2 regions of the Streptomyces sp. NPDC014006 genome follow, and region 2 is predicted to be linked to the other one. Evidence: riboswitches for the same ligand, from Rfam matches in the RefSeq annotation. Region 2 holds a riboswitch; the other holds the start of a gene.
What was found. Region 2 has a riboswitch for ZMP and ZTP ahead of ACF1GV_RS26195 (glycine hydroxymethyltransferase). Riboswitches for the same ligand answer to the same signal wherever they lie in the genome.

Region 1 (3,388 bases), on a different contig from region 2:
GGACCCGGGTCTCCGGGGCCCGCGCCCGCCGCCCGTACGACGGGTCGGTGACCGCCTCCACGAGCGCGGAGGCCGGCGCGTGCGCGGTGAGACGGCCCAGCGGCAGGGCGCGCGGGGCGACGCCCGGTCCGACCAGCCGGGACGCCCAGAAATGCTCGTCGAACTGGATCGGCACCGGCACCGCAGGCACCCCGGCCCGCAGCCCCGCCCCGGTCGTCCCCGCACCGCAGTGACCCGGCGTCCAGGACCTCCCCCAGCTTGGCGGGCAGTTCACGCTCCCGGTCGTACGGCCACCAGTGACCGGTCACCTCCAGGCCCGGCCGCCAGTCCCGCGGACGGGGCACCATCAGCGGAGTGAAGCCGTGCAGCACCGGCCGGCGCTGCCGCTCCCGGGCGCGCAGCGCCGCCACCGGGCCGACGGCGGGCAGACCCAGCCGGGCGCGCACGGAGGGCACCGCGGAGGCGAAGACGTGCTCCACGGCGAGGTTCACCCCGAGCCCCGCGACCCGGTTCGCGGCACCGCCCCAGGAGCCGGCGGTGAGCAGAGGGGGTGCGAACTCCCGGGTGGGAGCCATCGGTTGCAGCCGAAGGCGCAGGCTCGGGCGGCCCAGACCCTCGGCGACGACGTGCGGCAGCGGCGCGAGCGCGGCGGCGAGGAGAAGCACGTCGGCGCCCTCGGCCGCCTCCGGCAACGCGTCGGTCGTGCGGCCGGCCACCGCCCGGGCCATCTCCACCACCCGCACAGCTTGCCCACCCCGGTCGCGCTGCGGTGCAGGCCCCGGCCGCGCGCCGGCTCCGGCTCGGCCCGCGGATCGACCGGCAGCGCGTGGAAGGCCACCCCCGAGCCCGCCGGGAGCGGCGCGAACCGCTGTGGGTGACCAGGGTGACCTCGCGACCCGCCCACGCCAGGGCGTGCCCGAGGCCGGTGAAGGGGGCCGCGTCGCCCCGGGAGCTCGCCGTCGTGATCACCACACGCATACAGCGCAGTAGGGCCACGATCCCACGCCACCCACACGAACGACCCACGCGATACGGCCACTTCGGGCGGCTAAGGCGTCACACCGATACCCCGAGCTGCCGGGCCGCCGCGTCCACCGTCTGCTCCAGCAGCGTCGCGATGGTCATCGGACCGACCCCGCCCGGCACCGGAGTGATCAGCGAGGCGCGCTCCACCGCCGAGTCGAAGTGGACGTCGCCGACGTTGCCCTCGTTGTAGCCCGCGTCGATCACCACCGCGCCCGGCTTGACGTCCTGGCCGCGGATCAGCCGGGGCCGGCCCACCGCTGCGACGACGATGTCCGCCTCCCGCACGGCCGCCGACAGGTCCGCGGTCCGCGAGTGGCAGTAGGTGACGGTCGCGTCCCGGGCGAGCAGCAGCATCCCGACGGGCTTGCCGAGGATCGCGCTGCGGCCCACCACGGCCGCCCGCTTGCCCGACGGGTCGACGCCGTACGCGTCCAGCAGTCGCATGATCCCGCCCGGCGTGCACGAGACGAAACCGGGCAGGCCGAAGCTCATCGTCGCGAACGACGCGAAGGTGACGCCGTCGACGTCCTTCTCCGGCGCGATCGCCTCGAACGCGGCCCGCTCGTCGATGTGGTCGCCCACCGGGTGCTGGAGCAGGATGCCGTGCACGGACGGGTCGGCGGACAGCGCCCGGACCGCCGCCACCAGCTCCTCGGTCGTGATGGACGCGGGCAGCGCCACGTGCCGGGAGTCGATCCCGGCCTTGCGGCAGCGGTTCTGCTTCATCCGCACATAGGTGACGGAGGCGGGGTCCTCGCCGACGAGCACCGTGGCGAGACAGGGCGCCGTCCCGGTGCGCCCGGTGAGGTCGGCGGCGCGCTGGGCGGTCTCCTCGAGGGTGCGGCGGGCGAGCGCGGTGCCGTCCATGAGGCGGGCCTGGGTCATGATGCAACTCCTGAGCGGGTACGGCATCGCCCAGGCGCACGGCATCGACTCCACGGGGCCGCTCCCCGGTGGTGCTCCACCTCAGCGCCAGTCACGGCCCGCGACCAGGGTAACCGAGCCCGTCCACCGTCCCCGCCCCCGGTGCCGCACGGAGAAGGTCCAGGTCAGCCGGGGGCCGACCTGGACCGCACCCCCTGTCTCGTCACTCGTCCCATGCCTCGACGATGATCTGTTCCGAGATCTTGCCGTCCGTGAGCGTGATCATCGACTCGGACAGCACGCGGGTGCCGTCCGGGTACTCGCAGGACTCGCAGTACGCCGCGTGGTCGCCCTGGACCACGCACTGCTCCAGCTTGTGGGTCATGTCACGGCTGTAGACGTCGCCGAGCATCTCGCGGATCTCGTCCCGGCCGTGCACCACCGCCGGGTTGCTGGGCTGAGCGTTGCGGTTGACGAGACGGATCTCCGCGTCGTCCGCGTACAGGGAGAGCAGCGCCTCGGCGGTGCGGTCCTCGATGCCTCTGCGCAGAGTCTCCGTGTCGAAGCCGGTGTGTGCCGTTGTGCCCATGGTGACCTCCTTGCCAGGCCGCGGGCCCGAAAGGGAGGAGAACGGGCCGCACGGGGCCTAGTCAAAAGGCTCCTCCGCCCAGCCGGGCTCGGCAAGCCCGGCCCGGGTGCTGCGCCTGACGTGTGAGCTGCCCGGCGAGCCGGTGTCACACCGGGCCCCTTCCGCCGTTGCTGAAGGCATGATCTCCACTCGTCGTATCGTCGCCGCCGCCGCACTCGCCGCCGGGACCGCCGGTATCACCCCCCACGGCGAACGCGGGCGTCCTGCGCGCCGAACAGCTGAACCCGATCGCCGCGCTCGACTCGCTCACGACCAGCGACATCCCGGCCGAGCACAAGGGCGAGGTTCCCCGGGTCTCCCAGCAGCTGGGTGCGTTGAACCAGGCGAACGCGCTCAACAAGCTGAACGCACTCCACCAGCTCACCGGCAGGTTCCCCTCTTCGGCCCCCCGGCGCTTGATCACGCGTAGGGTCGGAACCGGGGCGGACGCCCCGTCGAGGGAAGGATGGAGCAGCATGGCGCAGGAAGTACGCGGCGTGATCGCGCCGGGCAGGGACGAGCCGGTGCGCATCGAGACGATCGTCGTGCCCGATCCCGGGCCCGGAGAGGCCGTGGTCCGCGTCCAGGCCTGCGGCGTCTGCCACACCGACCTGCACTACAAGCAGGGCGGGATCAGCGACGACTTCCCCTTCCTGCTCGGGCACGAGGCGGCCGGCGTGGTCGAGTCCGTCGGCGACGGTGTCACCGACGTCGCGCCCGGCGACTTCGTGGTCCTCAACTGGCGTGCGGTGTGCGGCCAGTGCCGGGCCTGTCTGCGCGGCCGGCCCTGGTACTGCTTCGCCACCCACAACGCCTCGCAGAAGATGACCCTCGCCGCCACCGGCCAGGAGCTCTCCCCGGCGCTCGGCA
Region 2 (3,388 bases):
GCCCTCACCGCCTGCTCCTCGGACCCGGACAAACGCTGCGTGGACCGCGACAGTTACAACGCCCTCAAGGGCTACAAGGTCGTCTCCGACAAGAACTGCAAGTCGGGCACGGGGACCGGCACCTGGTACTACGGCGGCAACAGGAACAGCGGCTGGGTCGACGGCGGCTCCTTCAGCAAGCCCCGCAAGGGCGGCGGCGGTTCGGGCGGCAGCGGCGGCAGCCACGGCTACGGCGTCGACCGCGGCGGCTTCGGCGGCGGCAAGGGCAGCGGCGGCGGCTGACCCATGGAACGGCGTACCGTCGCCCCCCGCCCCGGCTGGCAGCGGACCGTGGAGGCGCAGGGCCTGATCTACCCGCTCACCCGCTACCCCGACGACTCCCTGCGCCCCTACTGGGACGAGAGCGCCTACTACGTCTTCTCCCTCGACGAGGTCGAGGCGCTGGAGGAGACCGTCGAGGAACTGCACCGTATGTGCCTGGCCGCCGCCGGCCACATCGTGAGGGAAGGCCGCCTCGCCGACCTCGGCATCACCGACCCGCGCGTCGCCGATGCGGTCACCGATGCCTGGCGGCGCCGCGCCGAACTGCCCTCCGTCTATGGCCGGTTCGACCTGCGCTACGACGGCACCGGCCCCGCCAAGCTGCTGGAGTACAACGCCGACACGCCCACCTCCCTGGTGGAGGCCGCGTCCCCGCAGTGGTTCTGGATGCAGGACCGCTTCCCCGGCGCCGACCAGTGGAACTCCCTCCACGAACGTCTCGTCGCCGCCTGGCGCCGACAGGCCGGGCTGCTGCCGCCGGGCAGCCCCCTGTACTTCGCGCACTCCGCCGCCGACGAACTCGGCGAGGACCTGATGACGGTCGCCTACCTCAAGGAGACCGCCGAGCAGGCCGGCCTGGACACCGACTGGATCTCCATGGAGGAGATCGGCTGGGACGCGCTGTCCGGCCGCTTCGTCGACAACCGGCTCCGTTTCATCCGCAGCTGCTTCAAGCTGTACCCCTGGGAGTGGCTCACCACCGACCGCTTCGCCGCCCATGTCCTCGGCACCCTCGACAACGGCGGCGGCACCGGCTCCACCCTGTGGATCGAGCCCGCGTGGAAGATGCTGCTGAGCAACAAGGCGCTGCTGGCGATCCTGTGGGAGCTGTACCCCGGCCACCCCAATCTGCTCCCGTCCTACCTCGACGGCCCCCGCGAACTGGCCGCAGGAACCGGCTGGGTCGCCAAGCCGCTGCTCGGCCGCGAGGGCGACGGCGTCACGGTCCACGAACCGGGCACCGCACCCGCCCTCCGCGACGAACCCTGCTGCTACCAGCAGCTCGCCCCGCTGCCCGCCTTCGACGGCAACCACGTCGTCCTCGGCGCCTGGGTCGTCGAGGACGAGGCGGCCGGCCTCGGCATCCGCGAGTCCTCCGGCCTGATCACCGACGAGTACGCCCGCTTCCTGCCACACGTGATCCTCTAGCCGGCCCGCATGGTGGACGGCCCCCCAGCGCTCTCCGACGCGCCGGGTAGGCTGACAGCGGGCCGTGACTGGCGCGCTGGGATGGGATGGACCATCGGGGAGCGGCCCGGAATGACACAGTGCCGTGCGCCTGGGCCGTACCGTGAACGCTGAACGCCCACGTCCGGAGGTCCCTATGCCAGCCGAGCCTCTGTCCACCGAGTCCACTGCCTACCGCGCCGCCCTCGATGTCATCCGCGCCGTCGAGCCGCGGGTCGCCGACGCCATCCGCCAGGAGGTCGCCGACCAGCGCGAGATGCTCAAGCTGATCGCCTCGGAGAACTACGCGTCCCCGGCCACCCTGCTGGCGATGGGCAACTGGTTCAGCGACAAGTACGCCGAGGGCACCGTCGGCCGCCGCTTCTACGCCGGCTGCCGCAACGTCGACACCGTCGAGTCCCTCGCCGCCGAGCACGCCCGCGAGCTGTTCGGCGCCCGGCACGCCTACGTCCAGCCGCACTCCGGCATCGACGCCAACCTGGTCGCCTTCTGGGCCGTCCTCGCCGACCGCGTCGAGGCACCGTTCCTCCAGAAGACCGGCGTCCGCCAGATCAACGACCTGAGCGACGCCGACTGGGCCGAGCTGCGCCAGGCCTTCGGCAACCAGCGGATGCTCGGCATGTCCCTGGACGCCGGCGGCCACCTCACCCACGGCTTCCGCCCGAACATCTCCGGAAAGATGTTCGACCAGCGCTCCTACGGCACCGACCCGGCCACCGGCCTCATCGACTACGAGGCCCTGCGCGCCCAGGCCCGCGAGTTCAAGCCGCTGATCATCGTCGCCGGCTACTCCGCGTACCCCCGTCTGGTGAACTTCCGGATCATGCGGGAGATCGCCGACGAGGTCGGCGCGACCCTCATGGTCGACATGGCGCACTTCGCCGGCCTGGTCGCGGGCAAGGTCCTCACCGGAGACTTCGACCCGGTCCCGCACGCGCAGATCGTCACCACGACCACGCACAAGTCGCTGCGCGGCCCGCGCGGCGGCATGGTCCTGTGCGACGACTCGCTCAAGGACCAGGTCGACCGCGGCTGCCCGATGGTCCTCGGCGGCCCTCTCCCGCACGTCATGGCCGCCAAGGCCGTCGCCCTCGCCGAGGCCCGGCAGCCCGCGTTCCAGGACTACGCCCAGCGGATCGTCGACAACTCCCGCGCGCTCGCCGAGGGCCTGATGCGCCGCGGCGCCACCCTGGTCACCGGCGGCACGGACAACCACCTCAACCTGATCGACGTCGCCGGCTCCTACGGCCTCACCGGTCGTCAGGCCGAGCAGGCCCTGCTCGACTCCGGCATCGTCACCAACCGCAACGCGATCCCGGCCGACCCCAACGGCGCCTGGTACACCTCCGGCATCCGTATCGGGACCCCCGCGCTGACCACCCGGGGCCTGGGCACCGCGGAGATGGACGAGGTGGCCGGCCTGATCGACCGTGTCCTGACGGCGGCCGAGCCCGGCACCACCAAGTCCGGCGCCCCGTCCAAGGCGGCCCACGTCCTGGACGAGAAGATCTCCGACGAGATCTCCCGCCGCGCCACCGACCTGGTGGCCGGCTTCCCGCTTTACCCGGAGATCGACCTGGGCTGACCCACCCGGGAGCTCACGAATCGATCAGCTCCTGACGAGGCTCGTCCCGCGGCGGCCCGGCACTGCGCCGGGCCGCCGCGCGGCGTATCAGCAGCGACCCGGCGGCCCCGGCGGCAAGTCCCCGGACGCGCCCGGCACCGGTCCGGGCGACCGGGTGCCCCGCGGCGACCGCCGGTGGCGCGGATGCCGTCCCCAGCGCGAGCAGCGCCGCCAACGCGCCCGCCGGCACCGCCCGTTGCCGAAGCCGTCCCGCCACCTTTGCGTCCCGCCCCCCACCGGTCACCTCCACCCGGT

Region 1: it holds a riboswitch for ZMP and ZTP, as region 2 does, so the genes downstream of both, ACF1GV_RS28990 (bifunctional 5,10-methylenetetrahydrofolate dehydrogenase/5,10-methenyltetrahydrofolate cyclohydrolase) here and ACF1GV_RS26195 (glycine hydroxymethyltransferase) in region 2, are expected to answer to the same signal.

What each region holds. Positions count from the first base shown of each region.
Region 1 covers NZ_JBICAJ010000009.1:218,575-221,962, forward strand. The annotation lists partial or broken gene ACF1GV_RS28985 (glycosyltransferase) at 1-978, opposite strand, end outside; gene ACF1GV_RS28990 (bifunctional 5,10-methylenetetrahydrofolate dehydrogenase/5,10-methenyltetrahydrofolate cyclohydrolase) at 1,057-1,911, opposite strand; ZMP/ZTP riboswitch at 1,933-2,016, opposite strand; gene ACF1GV_RS28995 (nuclear transport factor 2 family protein) at 2,114-2,479, opposite strand; gene ACF1GV_RS29000 (S-(hydroxymethyl)mycothiol dehydrogenase) at 2,995-3,388, shown strand, end outside.
Region 2 covers NZ_JBICAJ010000008.1:73,325-76,712, reverse strand. The annotation lists gene ACF1GV_RS26205 (hypothetical protein) at 1-282, shown strand, start outside; gene ACF1GV_RS26200 (glutathionylspermidine synthase family protein) at 286-1,470, shown strand; ZMP/ZTP riboswitch at 1,525-1,613, shown strand; gene ACF1GV_RS26195 (glycine hydroxymethyltransferase) at 1,646-3,094, shown strand.